DNA from 2 places in the Amycolatopsis sp. NPDC054798 genome. Region 1 is predicted to be linked to the other one. Evidence: riboswitches for the same ligand, from Rfam matches in the RefSeq annotation. Region 1 holds a riboswitch; the other holds the start of a gene.

Region 1 (7,268 bases):
CGATCGTCAACGCCGACGCCAGCGCCTTCACCACGCTCACCTGCACCGGAATCCGCCCGCCCCGCTCGGCGACGGCGTACATCACCTCCGGCACCCCGTGCCCGCGCGCCTCCGGGGCGAACCGGTGCACCAGCGGCCCGTACACCAGACCCGCCAGCACCGGGGCCAGCAGCAGGAACCACGGACCCAGCGCCGGAAACCACGAATGCGCCGCCCGCCCGGCCGCCGAGTAGTCCTCGTGCCCGGAAAACACGTGCGTGAACGTGGTGATCAGCCACCGGAACACCACCGCGCCCAACCCCGCGCCCGCACCGATCAGCACCGCCAGCCCGACCAGCCCGGCCCGGCTCTCCCGCACCCACCGGCCCACCGGCTGCCGGACCGGCACCACCAGCCCGCGCTTCCCCGCGCTCGCCTCCGAAGACATTGGTGCAGTATGCAACAATTGCGTCGGACATGGTTGCGGAATCGCTCACACCTGACTGGAATTTCTCAAGCGCCATAAGGGCTTTCGTCCGCTTTGCCCGTCATCGGGAGTTTCCTCGGACGGCGGGTCAGAACACGAAGTAGCGCAGCCACAGGTACGGCGCGGCCACCAGCACGGTGATCAGCGTGACGATCGCGCCCTTCTTGGTGAACTCCCAGAACGAAATCGGCGCGCCTGCCCGGGCGGCGAGACCCAGCACCACGACGTTCGCGCTGGCCCCGACCGCGGTCATGTTGCCGCCGAAGTCCGCGCCGATCGCCAGCGACCACCACAGCGCCTCGGAATGCGCCGGGTCCGGGATGTCGTGGGTGAGAGCGAGCACGAGCGGGCTCATCGTTGCCACATAAGGGATGTTGTCGATGACGCCGGACAGCAGCGCCGACACCCCGAGGATCAGGAACACCGCCAGCAGCGCGTTCCCGCCGGTGGCTCCGGCGGCGAGCTTCGCGAGCCAGTCGATCACCCCGGTTTTGACCAGCGCCCCGATCATGATGAACAGCCCGGCGAAGAACAGCAGGGTTTCCCATTCGACGCCGTCCAAGTACTGCTTCGGCGGGGTGCCCGAGAGCAGCACCAGCAGGCCCGCGCCGAGCAGCGCGACCACCGACGGGTCCAGGTGCACCACCGAATGCAGCACGAATCCGGCGAACACCAGCAGGAGCACTGCCCCGGACTTGACCAGCAGCTTCGGCTGCCGGATCGCTTCGCGTTCGTTGAGCGCCATGACGTCGGCGACGCGTTGCGGGTCCACAGTGAACGAACCGCGGAACAACCACGGCAGCACCAGGCACAGCACGACGAGTTCGAGCGCGACGATCGGCGCGAGATTGACCAGGAAGTCGTTGAACGCCAGCCCCGCACGGCTGCCGATGATGATGTTCGGCGGGTCGCCGATCAGGGTCGCGGTGCCGCCGATGTTGGACGCCAGCACCTCCGCGATCAGGAACGGGACGGGGTTGATGTCGAGCCGGTCGCACACCAGCAGCGTCACCGGCGCGATCAGCAGCACCGTGGTGACGTTGTCCAGGAATGCCGAGGCCACCGCGGTGATCAGCACCAGCAGCAGCATGATCCGCAGCGGCGACCCCTTGGCGCGTTTGGCCGCCCAGATCGCGACGAACTCGAACACGCCGGTGCGGCGCAGGATCCCGACGATGATCATCATGCCGAGCAGCAGGAACAGCACGTTCCAGTCGACGCCGGTGTCCTCGGAGAAGAACGCGTCGCCCGACCCGCTCACCCCGGTCGCGAGCACCACGCCCGCCCCGGCCAGCGCGGCGGTCATCTTCGGGATCTTCTCGGTCGCGATGAACACGTAGGCGACCACGAACACGACGACCGCGATGACCGTGCTCACCGGCGGACCGCCCGGACCAGTCCCGGCCGGGTCAGCGAGGCGTCAGCGCGTGCTCCAGCAGCCGCGACGCGGACACCACGCCGAGCAGCGTCCGGTCCCGCATGACCGCCACCAGCGGGCACCGCAGCCGGGCCATCGTCGCGGCGAGCTCCACGATCGTGTCGTCGCCGTCGACCCTCGGCAATTCGCGTGGTTCGTCCGGCAGCAGTTCCCGCACGGTCCGCCCGCCGAGCTTGTCCGCGATCCGGTCCGCCATCGACTCGCTGAGCACCCCGGCCAGCGACGGATCGTCGCGTACGTAGGGCGGCACCAGGAACTGCACCACGTCCGAGGCGGGCAGCACGGTGTGCGGGCACCCGGACGCTTCCGTCACCACCAGGCCGGGCAACCGGTGCTCGGCCAGCAGACGCGCGGCCTCCAGTGCGTCCGAATCGAGGTCGACGACCGGGAACTCCTCGGCCAGCTCCGCTGCGCGCATCCCCCCAGGCTACGGCGAGCCGGGCGGTTTTGCCGGGACTCATGAATTCTTTCCTTTCTCTTTGCGGCCGGCGTCCGGGTTCTCCGTTTTCTCCGGACGGCCGGTGGGCAGGTTGTCCGGCGGCTCCACGCGCAGCAGCTTCGCGATCGGCACGTCGGTCGAGGAATGGAGCACGATCGACAGCGCGATCGTCACCGCGACCAGGTCGAACACCAGCTCGCTGTCGGCGATTCCGGACTGCAGCGCCAGCAGCCCGTACACCACCGACGCGAACCCCTTCGGCCCGAACCACGCGGCCGTCGCCCGTTCCCGCCCCGACATCGGGGTCCGCAGCAGCGACAACGCCAGCGCCGCGGGACGCACCAGGACGATGGCCAGCACCGCGAGCACCCACGCCCCGGCGCTCAGGTGCGACAGCCGGTCCGGCGTGATCAGCGCGCCGAACACCAGCAGAGCGGCGAACTTCGTGATCTCCGAAAGCAGATCGCCCAACGGCTCGAAATGCTCGGCCGCCGTCTTGTCCACAGTGGCCAGCGTGGAACCCGCCGCGAAGGCAGCCAGGTACGGGTTGGCGTGCGTCAGGTGGCACGCCGCGTAAAGCAGCACCGCGACCGCCAGCGGGCCGAGCGCCTGCAGCCGCGGCTCGGCGGTCAGCACCCGCAGCCGCCAGGCGAACGCGACCAGCGCCGGAATCGCGATGCCCAGCACCAATCCCAGCACCAGCTCGAAGGCGACGGCGCCCAGGTCCGACGACGTGTTCGTCGCGGTGGCCAGGAAGATCAGCACGAACGGCAGCGCGAGCCCGTCGTTCAGCCCGGACTCCACATTGAGCAGCCGCCGCAGCCGCAACGGCACGTCGTCCCGGCCCACGATCGCCGCGGCGAACACCGGATCGGTCGGCGAGAGAATCGCGCCCAGCAGCAGCGACGTCGGCCAGTCCAGCCCGACCAGGAAGTGTGCCGGCACCGCGATGCCCACCATGGTCAGCGGCATCCCCAGCCCGAGCGCCCGCCCGGACAGCCGCCAGTTCTCCCGCAACGCCGGGACATTCGCCCGCTGGCCGTCGGTGAACAGCACGGTGAACAACGCGATGTCCGCGAGCGAGGTGACCAGCGGGTCGCGCGGCGCGATGTGGATCAGCCCGAAACCGCCGTCGCCCAGCAGCGCACCGGCGAGCAGGAACAGCAGCGCGGTCGACAGCACCGTGCGCGCGGCCACGCCCGAGAGCGACACGCTGACCAGCAACACCACGCCGAACGCCAGCACCAGCGCCATCGGACTCCCCCGGGGTCGGTTCGCCCGCCCGCCGCCCGGCTGGGCACGAGCAGGCCGACCAGACTTCCCGGCACTCCACGCGTAAAGATGCCGCAAAGAACCGCCCCGGGCAAACCGGGGGAGATTTCGCGAGAGCCGTGGCTCCGGGAGCCGGTGATTCAGCGGGTCATGGCCGCCCGGGCACGTCCTCGCGGGCTCAATCCCGGGCTCCGACCCAGCGGCGATAGGCGGCGGCGTCGACGTTGCTTCCGCAGACGACGGTGGCCACGTGCCGTCCGGCAAAGCGGTCGCGGTCTTCGAGAATCGCCGCGATCCCGAGCGCGGCCGACGGTTCGACGACGAGGCCGGCGCGGTCGAGGAGCAGCCGCATGCCGGCGATGATCGACGCCTCCCGGACCAGGACGGCGTCGTCCGAGACCAGCAGCAGGTCGTTCAGCACCGCCGGGATCGGTCGCCGGCCCGCGACGCCGTCGGCGATGGTGTCGGTCGCGTCGGTCGTGACCACGCGGCGTTGCCGCCAGGAGTACGTCATGGCCGGTGCGCCCAGCGGCTGCACACAAATCACCTCGGTCCCGGGCGCGCACGCCTTGAGCACGTGGCCGATCCCGGTGGCCATCGCTCCTCCGCCCAGTGCGATCAGGACGGCGTCGAACGAGGACGCGGCGTCCGCCAGTTCGAGACCGATCGTCCCCGCGCCCTCGCAGGTCTCGATGTCCAGGCTGTCTTCGACCAGCCGGATGCCGTCGTGCCGCGCGATAGCCGCTGCTCGCTCGCGAGCCTCTTCGAAGTCGCCGTCCACCAGCTCCAGCCGGGCGTCCAGCGCACGGATGCGATCGAGCTTCGCCGCAGGCGCGAACCGGGACGCCACCACGGCGACCTCGAGTCCCCGGCGACGCCCGGACCAGGCCAGAGCCTGCCCGAGGTTGCCCGCGCTGGCGCACACGGCGGCTGGCGAGCCGGAACCGGCAAGCAGGCTGGCGACCACCTCGGTACCGCGACCTTTGAAGCTCCGGACCGGATTCGCCGTTTCGAGCTTGATGCTCACCGCGCATCCGAGGTCCGGCTCCATCGCCTCGCAGCGGTACAGCGGAGTGTCGAGGAAAACCGGGTCGATCAGCTGGCGAGCCGCCCGGATCCGGGCGGTGTCGAGGCGCGTCCCTTGCACGGCCGAGCAGCGTAGCCGCTTGGCCGTGGCTGTCCCGCGAAGTCGTTGATAAAATCCGGGCGAGCCGTTACTGGCGTATCGAGATGGATCTGACCATCGGGAAGCGGCTCCGTCCCTCGGGACGTCGTGCCGCGCGCCTGGGCCTCTGGAATCGGCCTGGGAGGCGCGACTGTGGCACAGCATCCGGATTCCTCGCCGCCGCTTCGCCGCGAGCGGCCCCGGTTGATCGGGATCGTCAACCTCACCGCCGACTCGTTCTCCGACGGCGGCCGATATCTGGCCGCCGAAGACGCGGTGGCGCATGCCCGGCGGTTGTTCGCGGAAGGCGCCGACATCATCGAACTCGGCCCGGCGGCGAGCCATCCGGACGCGCAGCCGGTAACCGCGGACGAGGAGATCCGGCGGCTGGCCGACGTCCTGGCCGAGCTGGTCGCGGCCGGCATCCCGGTGTCGGTCGATTCTTTCCGGCCCGAGACCCAGCTTTTCGCCGCCGCGCACGGAGCCGCCTATCTCAACGACATCCAGGGTTTTCCCGATCCCAGCCGGTACCGGGACCTGGCCGGCCTCGGCTGCCGGTTGATCGTCATGCATTCGGTGCAGCGCGAAGGACCGGCCACCAGGGTCGAGACCTCCGCGGAAACGGTGTGGGCCGGCCTCGGGCGATTCTTCCACGAACGGTTGACCGCGCTCCGGGCCGCGGGCATCGACCGGGAACGGCTGATCGTCGACCCCGGGCTCGGCTACTTCCTGGGACGGACTCCGGAGCCGTCGATAGCGGTCCTGGACCGGCTCGCCGCGCTCAAGGCCCGGTTCGGCCTGCCGGTCCTGGTCTCGCCCTCCCGCAAGTCGTTCCTGCGGACGCTCACCGGGCGTGGTCTCGACCGGATCGGACCCGCCAGCCTGGCGGCGGAACTCTGCGCCGCCAGCCGCGGCGCCGATTTCCTTCGCACTCACGATGTCGCCGCCATCAGTGACGCCCTCACCGTTTTCCAGGCGCTGTACGAGACCTATTGACTCGCCGCCCGGTGCGCCGCCTGCCGCCGCCCGAAGAACACGATCAGCGGAACCGTGAACAACAGCGGCCCCAGAATCGCCAGCGGCCGTTCGGCCCACCAGATCCAATCCGGCGCGCGATCGTCGGCCAGCTGGCGGTCGAACCCGAAGTACACGACCGCCCGCGCCAGGGCCATTCCGGTGGTGTGGAAGAGAAACAACGGCAACGCGAACCGGGTGAACACCGCGGTCGCCCGCTGCCAGCGCGGCCGGGCGAGCCTGCGTTCGACGGCCGGGCGCAGCACCTCGCACAGCCCGATCTGGAAGACCAGCAGCGCGACGATGACGAACGTCGGCGGCGACATGTTCGACATCCGCTCCCCCGGGACTCCCACCATCGATCCGGGATACAAGCCCGACAGCACCAGTCCGGCGAGCGCGAACAGCCCGGCCCACATCAGCACCGCGGCAGTGCGCCGGCCCGCTTCGGCGATGCGGTGGTGGAAGAACCCGGCCTGATAAGCCAGCCCCCACACCGCGGCCACGTTGACCCAGCTCACCTCCGTCCAGCCGAAGCGCAGCCGCAGCACGTCGACGAGCAGGGCGGCGCCGCCGAGCCAGACCAGTACGAGCACGTCGAACCGCTCGTGCAGCCACGCCATGACCGGCAGCAGGAGCAGCAGTCCGACGTACACCGCGAGGAACCACAGCGGGCTGAGGATCAGCATCACCGTGCCGCCGATCCACCGCACGCCGAGCGTCTCGGCCAGCACGATCCCGAGCGCGGCCCAGAGCAGGATCAGCACGCCGGCCGGCGCCACCAGTTCCTTGACGTGGTGCCAGACATACGACCGCCGCGACTGTCCGTTCGCGCGGGCGCGCTGCCAGGACGCGAGGTGGACTGAGCCGCCGACGTAGAAGAACACCGGCAGCACCTGCAAGAACCAGGTGAGGACCCACAGCCCCCGGAAGTACGCGAGCGGGTTCGTGGGCTGCGGGCCGGTCGGCGTCCAGTGCAGGATCGTGAAAGCCCAGTGCCACAGCACGACGACGACCAGGCTGACCGCGCGCAGGAAGTCCAGATACGGTTCGCGTTCCTTGGTCGTCATCGCCATTGTCCCTTTCCGGGGGCACACTGGAATGACGATGTCTGCTACCGCTGTTGTCCCGAAACTGCCGGAAGTCACTCCTTTCCGGCGTCGTGCTCTTGCCGTGCTGCCCGCGGTCCTGCTGCTGGCGACGGCCACCGTGCTGGCCAACCGGGTGCTGCCCGGCTGGGCCTACCCCGTCTGCGGCGCGGTCACCGCTGCCGCGCTCCTGTTTCTCGCCCGCTTCGCCGGCGTCCGCTGGGCCGAGATCGGGTTCAGCCGCGAGCACGCGCGCCGGATGCTGTGGTTCGGTCTCGGCGGCTTCGCGGTCGTGGCGTTCGGTTTCGGTCTGGCCGCCGCGATCCCGGCGCTGCGCGTGCTGTTCCACGACGGCCGGATCGGTTCGCCGGGCTTCGGGCAGCTGA
Region 2 (7,268 bases), on a different contig from region 1:
GACATCGGCGCGACCCGCCGACGGGGCGTAGTCCACACTAGTGACGTCAACGAGGTCATTAGGTTGCCGCCCACGAGCGGGGTGGGACACCGAGATTCAAGAAGCAGCGAGGACGGCCGTGGAATTCGACGTCACGATCGAAATCCCCAAGGGGGAGCGCAACAAGTACGAGGTCGACCACAAGACCGGTCGGATCAAGCTCGACCGGACCCTGTTCACGGCGACCCAGTACCCGGCCGACTACGGCTTCATCGACGACACGCTCGGCCAGGACGGCGACCCGCTCGACGTGCTCGTTCTCGTGCAGGAGCCGACGTTCCCCGGCTGCCTGATCCGCTGCCGCGCGATCGGCATGTTCCGGATGACCGACGAGAAGGGCCCGGACGACAAGGTCCTCGCCGTTCCGACGAACGACCCGCGCCTTGAGCACCTGCGCGACATCCACCACCTGAACGAGTTCCACAAGCTCGAGATCCAGCACTTCTTCGAGGTCTACAAGGACCTCGAGCCGGGCAAGAGCGTCGAGGGCTCCTCCTGGGTCAGCCGCGCCGAGGCCGAGGCCGAGATCGCGCGCTCCTACGAGCGCGAGACCGACCGCCTCGCCAAGGAAGAGATCAACGGCGAAGCGCACCACTGAGGCACGTAAAAAGGGCCGTCCACCAGTTCTGGTGGACGGCCCTTTTTTACTGTCCGGTCAGCCCGCGAGGGCCAGTTCGCCCGCTTCCTGCTCGGCGCGCTGTTCCATCGCCGACTTGTCCGAAAGCGGCTTCTCCCGCAGCAGCCAGACCAGCGCGAACCCGACGGTCAGCACCGCGCCGCCGATCAGGAACACCGTGCTCATCGAGCTGGAGAACCCTTCCAGGATCGGCCGGGCGAGCACCGGGTCGAGTGTCGACAGGAACGAGGTGTCGTTCACGTCGACTCCGCCGCCCGCCATCTGCCGCGCGAACTCCGGGTGCTGCGCCAGCGCCGCGGTGTAGGCGGGCGAAGCCATCGCCGAGCGGACCGCCGCCGCGATCCGGTCGCCGACCGTGCTGAACAGGATCGACAGGAACACCGCGGTGCCCGCCGTGCCGCCGATCTGCCGGAAGAACGTGACCGACGAGGTCGCGACGCCGATGTCCCGGGGCGAGACGTCGTTCGTGGCGGCCAGGGTCAGCGTCTGCATGGTCGAGCCGAGGCCCAGTCCGAGCACGAACGCGATGGCCATGACCACGCCGAGCGCGGTGTCGACGCCGATCATCGAGAACGAGTACACCGCCGCGGCCATCAGGCCGAGACCGGCGACCGCGAAGCCCTTGTACCGGCCGGTGCGGGCGATGACCTTCCCGCTGCCGAGGCTCGCGACCATGATCCCCAGGGTGAGCGGCAGCATTTGCAGCCCCGCCTGGGTCGGCGTCGCGCCCTTCACGATCTGCAGGTACAGCGGCAGCGACATCATCGCGCCGAACATCCCGATGCCCTGGATCACGGTGACCATCGTCGACACCCGGAACACCGAGTTGCCGAACAGCCGCAGCGGCAGCAGGGCGGCGTCGCCCATCCGGCGTTCCTGCAGGATGAACAGGGCCACGCCGAGCGCGCCGACCAGGTACATCGCCAGCGACGCGGGCGAACCCCATCCCCATTCGCGGCCCTGCTCGGCGACGAGCAGCAGCGGCACGAGGCCCAGCGTCAGCGCGCCGGCTCCGAGGAAGTCGACCTTCTGGTTCACGCGGGTGTGCGGGAGGTTCAGCACCTTGGTCACCACGACCAGCGCGGCGAGCGCGATCGGGACGTTCACCATGAACACCCAGCGCCAGCCGGTGAGGCCGGCGAACGAGTCGAGTCCGGCGAAGAACCCGCCGACGACCGGGCCGGCGACGCTCGAAACGCCGAACACGGCCATGAAGTAGCCCTGGTAGCGGCTGCGTTCCCGCGGCGAGGTGATGTCGGTGATGATCGCCAGCGCGAGCGACATCAGGCCGCCGGCACCGAGGCCCTGGAACGCGCGGAACGCGGCCAGTTCGTACATCGATCCGGCCATCGCGCTCGCCAGCGAACCGGCGAGGAACAGCGAGATCGCGGTCAGGTACATCGGCTTGCGGCCGAAGAGGTCGGACAGTTTGCCGTACAGCGGCGTGGAAAGCGTCGCGGTGATCAGGTAGGCGGTGGTGGCCCAGGCCTGCAGGCTCTGTCCGTGCAGTTCGTCGGCGATGGTCTTCATCGCCGAGGACACGATGGTCTGGTCGAGGGCCGCCAGGAACATGCCGAGCATCAGTCCGGACAGAACTGTGAGGATCTGCCGGTGTGAAAGCCGTCCGTTCGTGGTGGCGCCCCCTTCCGCAGTGGCGGTGTCGCTCATGGTGGTCTCCCTCAGTGCCGGGGTAGTTGCTTGTATCTCTCAACTACTTGCTCGCCACAACTGTTCCCGAAAAACTTGCATTCATCAACCAAATATCATGTGACGCTAATCTCTCGCCGGGCGATGTCGAGAACGGGCGGGCGGCTCCGTCCCTGGCGCGAACGTGGCCGACAACGAGTCGCCACCAGCACGGAGGAGAACCACAATGGCCAAGTACCTGCTGCTCAAGCACTACCGCGGCGCGCCGGCTTCGGTGAACAACGTCCCGATGGACCAGTGGACGCCCGAAGAGGTCACCGCCCACATCCAGTACATGCGCGACTTCGCGAAGCGGCTCGAAGAGACCGGTGAGTTCGTCAGCGAGCAGGCGCTGTCCTCGGAAGGGACGTGGGTCCGCTTCGACGGGGAGGGCCGCCCGCCGGTCACCGACGGCCCGTTCGCCGAGACCAAGGACGTCATCGCGGGCTGGATGATCATCGACGTCGACAGCTACGAGCGCGCGCTCGAACTGGCCGGCGAGCTGTCCGCGGCTCCCGGCGCGGGCGGCAAGCCGATCCACGAATGGCTCGAGCTGCGCCCTTGCTACGGCGTCGAGCCCTCGGTCACCGAATGAACGAGGAGTTGCTGCGGGAACTCGTGCCCGCGGTGATCGGCATCCTCGTCCGGCGCGGAGCGGACTTCGCGTCGGCCGAGGATGCTGTGCAGGAAGCGCTGATCCGCGCGCTGGACGCGTGGCGGGACGATCCGCCACGCGACCCCAAGGCGTGGCTCATCGCGGCCGCGTGGCGCCGGTTCCTCGACGCCACGCGGTCGGAATCCTCGCGCCGGGGCCGGGAAGTGGCGATGGACGCCGAGCCGCAGCCCGGTCCGGCGTCCGCCGTGGACGATTCGCTCCAGCTCTACTTCCTGTGCGCACACCCGTCTTTGACGCCGTCGTCGGCCGTCGCGCTCACCTTGCGCGCGGTCGGCGGGCTGACCACGAAGCAGATCGCGCAGGCGTACCTGGTGCCGGAAGCGACTATGGCGCAACGGATCAGCCGGGCGAAGAAGACCGTGTCCAGCGTGCGGTTCGACGCGCCCGGAGACGTCGCGACCGTGCTGCGCGTGCTGTATCTGGTCTTCAACGAGGGCTACTCCGGCGAACTCGACCTCGCCGCCGAAGCCATCCGGCTGACCCGGCAGCTCGCGGCGGGGTTCGACCATCCGGAGGTGGCCGGCCTGCTCGCGTTGATGCTGCTGCACCACGCGCGCCGGGCCGCGCGGACGAAGCCGGACGGAAGCCTCGTGCCGCTCGCCGACCAGGACCGCAGCGCTTGGGACACCCGGCTGATCGCGGAGGGCGTCGACATCCTGCAGGCGGCTTTGGCCCGCGACCGGCTCGGGGAGTACCAGGCCCAGGCCGCGATCGCCGCGCTGCACGCCGACGCCCTCGCCGCGGAGGAAACCGACTGGGTGCAGATCGTCGAGTGGTACGACGAACTTCTCGCGCTGACCGACAGCCCGATCGTCCGGCTGAACCGGGCGGTCGCGGTCGGCGAGGCGGACGGACCTCGTGCCGGGTTGAAGGCGCTCGCGGAGTTGGACGACAAACTGCCTCGGCATGCCGCAGTGGCGGCGTATTTGCATGAGCGGGACGGAGACCTCGGCACAGCTGCGCGGCTGTATCGGGAGGCGGCGGAGAAGGCACCCAACGTGGCCGAGCGCAATCACCTGATCAGTCAGGCAGCGCGGCTTAACAACTCGTGAGTGGCGAAGCCGGTTCTAACCGGCTTCGCCACTCACGACGTCACTCGGCGTAGCCCGGGATCGGGAACGGCTGCAGGAACTCGCGGATCTCCGCCGCGATGGCGTCCAGCGCGCCGTCCTGCTGCGCGGCCGCGGAGGTCACCGTCCGGTCGATCCAGTCCGCGACCTGCACTTGGTGCTCGGGCTTGAGCCCGCGCGTGGTGATCGCCGACGTGCCGAGCCGGATGCCGGACGGGTCGAACGGCTTGCGCGGGTCGAACGGCACGGTGTTGTAGTTCAGCTCGATGCCCGCGCGGTCCAGCGCCTGCGCGGCGGGCTTGCCGGGCACCGCTTTATTGGTCAGGTCGATCAGCAGCAGGTGGTTGTCCGTGCCGCCGGAGACGAGGTCGTAGCCCCGCTCGACCAGCGCTTCGGCCAGCGCCTTGGCGTTCGCGACGATCGTGTGCGCGTACTCGGAGAACGACGGCTGCTGGGCCTCCCCCAGCGCGACCGCGATGGCGGCCGTCGTGTGGTTGTGCGGACCGCCCTGCAGGCCGGGGAACACCGCCTTGTCGACGGCCTTGGCGTGCTCGGCGTCGGACATGATCATCGCGCCGCGCGGACCGCGGAGGGTCTTGTGCGTGGTCGTGGTGATGACCTGCGCGTGGCCGACCGGCGACGGGTGCGCGCCGCCCGCGATCAGGCCGGCGATGTGCGCGATGTCGGCGACCAGCACCGCGCCGACCTCGCGGGCGATCTCGGCGAACGCCGGGAAGTCGATGGTGCGCGGAATGGCCGTGCCGCCGGCGAAGATCAGCTTCGGCCGGTGCTGGCGGGCGAGGTCGCGGACCTGGTCGAGGTCGACGCGGCCGGTTTCCTTCCGGACGCCGTAGCGGACTGGCGTGAACCACTTGCCGGTGGCGGACACGCTCCAGCCGTGCGTGAGGTGGCCGCCGTCGGGCAGCGCCATGCCGAGCACGGTGTCGCCGGGCTTGGCGAACGCCAGGTACACCGCGAGGTTGGCCGGAGAACCGGAGTACGGCTGGACGTTCGCGTGGTCGACGCCGAACACGGCCTTCGCGCGCTCGATCGCCACCTGCTCGACCTGGTCGATGAACTGCTGGCCCTCGTAATAGCGCTTGCCGGCGTAGCCCTCGGAGTACTTGTTGGTGAGCACGCTGCCGGTGGCTTCGAGCACCGCCTGCGAAACATAGTTCTCGGACGCGATCAGGCGGATCTTGTCGTGCTGGCGTTTCGCCTCGTCCTCGACCAGACCGGCGATCTGCGGATCCGCCGCGGACAGTGCGGACAGGGCGGGCTGGTGTGTCATGGCGTACTCCGGCTCTGCAGTGGCCCTCACCCAGGCGCGCGGTGCCGGCCTCGTCGTCGCTCCCCGGTGGTGCTCCACCTCTTGAATAGCGCCAGTCGCTGCTGCGTGACGCAGTTTAGTGCACTCCGCCAAGGGCGTCCGGGCAGCGGGAACGGACGGGAGACGGCTCAGACCTGCTCGAGGCCGCCGCGGTGCCGCCGCGCGAGTTCCTGGTAGACCGCCGCGTTGTGCTCGACCCACAGCCGCGCGGAATCGGTGAGTTCCACGAACTTCTTCGCCGGGCTGCCCATCGCGATCGTCTCCGCCGGGACCTCGGTGCCGGGCGTGACCGTCGATCCCGCGGCGACGAACGCGCGCGGTCCGATCACCGCGCGGTCGAGCACCGTGGAACCGTTGCCGATCAACGCCTGTTCGCCGACCGTGCAGTCGTGCACGAGGCACTGGTGCCCGACGGTCACGTTGCGGCCGACCTCGGTCGTCTCGGGCCCGGAGTGGATCACCGAGTTGTCCTGGATGTTCGCGCCCTCGCGGATGACGATCGGGCCGAAGTCCGCGCGGATCACCGCGCCGTACCAAACCGAAGCGTCCTTCTCGACGGTCACGTTGCCGATCAGGGTGGCGGTGGGGGCGATCCAGGCGTCCGGGTGGACCTGCGGGCTGACGCCGTCCAAGGAGAACAAAGGCATGCCAGGAGCCTAAGCGGCGTCAGCGGTATCCGGCGAAGCAGAGCGCCTCGATGTCGCCGCGGAGGCTGGCGGACGACCGCGGCCGGACCCGCTGCTGCACCACCGCGCCGAGCAGGTAGCTCAGCAGCGAGCGGGCGCGGGCGCGCGGATCGTCGACGCCGAGCGGGGCGAGGAGTTCGACGAGCAGTTCGGTGATCGAGGTGAGCATGGCGTCGATCGCCTGCGGATGCTGCGCGCGGCCCGCCGCGATCCAGTACTCGAACCAGAGGAACGCGCCGCGCGGATGGTCGGCGAATTCGGCGAGGTAGGCCTCGGTCACCGCGAAAAGCCGTTTGCGCGGGTCGGAGTGCTTGTCCGCGACCTTGCGCAGCTCCGCCACGAAAGTGTTGATGTGCGCGGCCATCGCCCGGTCGATGAGCACGTCGATGTCGGCGAAGTAGTAGTGGATCGCGCTCTTGGTGAGCGGTCCGGCCTCCGCGATCGCGCGTACCGTGCAGCCGGCGAGCCCTTCGCGGGCGAGGACCTTGCGAGCCGCCTCGACGATCAGCTCCTGCTTCTGCAACTGGTTGGGCGACAGCTGGGTGCTGCGGCCGGGCACGGCGGTCACGGTGATCCTCATTACGTTTGTCAGGACGGCAGCCCTGAATCCTAGGCCAGTCGTCCCAACGTCTTCCGGCGGGTGAAAAACCGGATTGGCCACCCCGGTCCGCGCAGCGGACAATGCCCGGCATGGTGATCTCAGGGGACAAGGGGCTCAGCGAGGCGGCGCGCCGTCAGCTGGAGAAGGAAATCGCGGACCTGCGCGCGCAACGGGAAGCGCTGTCGCCGCAGCCGGGCGAGCAGGAACGCACGGGGGACGCCGCCGACCAGGCGGACGTGATCGACCGCGCCGAGGCAGCGGCGCGACTGGACCGGCAGATCGCCGACGTCACCGCGAAGCTGGAGCACGGCGCGTACGACAGCTCGCTGCTTCCGGACGGCACGCGGGTTTCGCTGCGTTTTTCCGACGGTGACGAGGAAGAGTTCACCGTGGTGACCCTTCCCGGCGAGGACGCCGACGCGATCACGTCGGACAGCCCGCTCGGCCTCGCGCTGTCGAAGGCCAAGGCAGGCGAGGAAATCAGCTACCGCACCCCGCGCGGGCAAGCCACCGCGACGGTGCTGAAGCTGACCCCGCCCGCCA

What was found. A riboswitch is a leader RNA that binds a small molecule or an ion and turns the genes downstream of it on or off. The one in region 1 is predicted to bind ZMP and ZTP.
Region 2: linked by a shared signal. The riboswitch ahead of ACWGIC_RS20715 (serine hydroxymethyltransferase) and the one ahead of folP (dihydropteroate synthase) in region 1 are both predicted to bind ZMP and ZTP.

What each region holds. Positions count from the first base shown of each region.
Region 1 is NZ_JBSHAM010000010.1:130,738-138,005, forward strand. Features, by position in the region: gene ACWGIC_RS09365 (chloride channel protein) at 1-427, opposite strand, end outside; gene ACWGIC_RS09370 (ArsB/NhaD family transporter) at 555-1,844, opposite strand; gene ACWGIC_RS09375 (CBS domain-containing protein) at 1,876-2,322, opposite strand; gene ACWGIC_RS09380 (cation:proton antiporter) at 2,362-3,597, opposite strand; gene ACWGIC_RS09385 (threonine ammonia-lyase) at 3,794-4,762, opposite strand; ZMP/ZTP riboswitch at 4,819-4,912, shown strand; gene folP (dihydropteroate synthase) at 4,985-5,776, shown strand; gene ACWGIC_RS09395 (acyltransferase family protein) at 5,770-6,864, opposite strand; gene ACWGIC_RS09400 (CPBP family intramembrane glutamic endopeptidase) at 6,902-7,268, shown strand, end outside.
Region 2 is NZ_JBSHAM010000031.1:69,077-76,344, reverse strand. Features, by position in the region: gene ACWGIC_RS20735 (inorganic diphosphatase) at 119-637, shown strand; gene ACWGIC_RS20730 (MDR family MFS transporter) at 695-2,344, opposite strand; gene ACWGIC_RS20725 (YciI family protein) at 2,550-2,957, shown strand; gene ACWGIC_RS20720 (RNA polymerase sigma factor) at 2,954-4,090, shown strand; gene ACWGIC_RS20715 (serine hydroxymethyltransferase) at 4,131-5,399, opposite strand; ZMP/ZTP riboswitch at 5,421-5,508, opposite strand; gene ACWGIC_RS20710 (gamma carbonic anhydrase family protein) at 5,567-6,085, opposite strand; gene ACWGIC_RS20705 (TetR/AcrR family transcriptional regulator) at 6,105-6,692, opposite strand; gene ACWGIC_RS20700 (GreA/GreB family elongation factor) at 6,815-7,268, shown strand, end outside.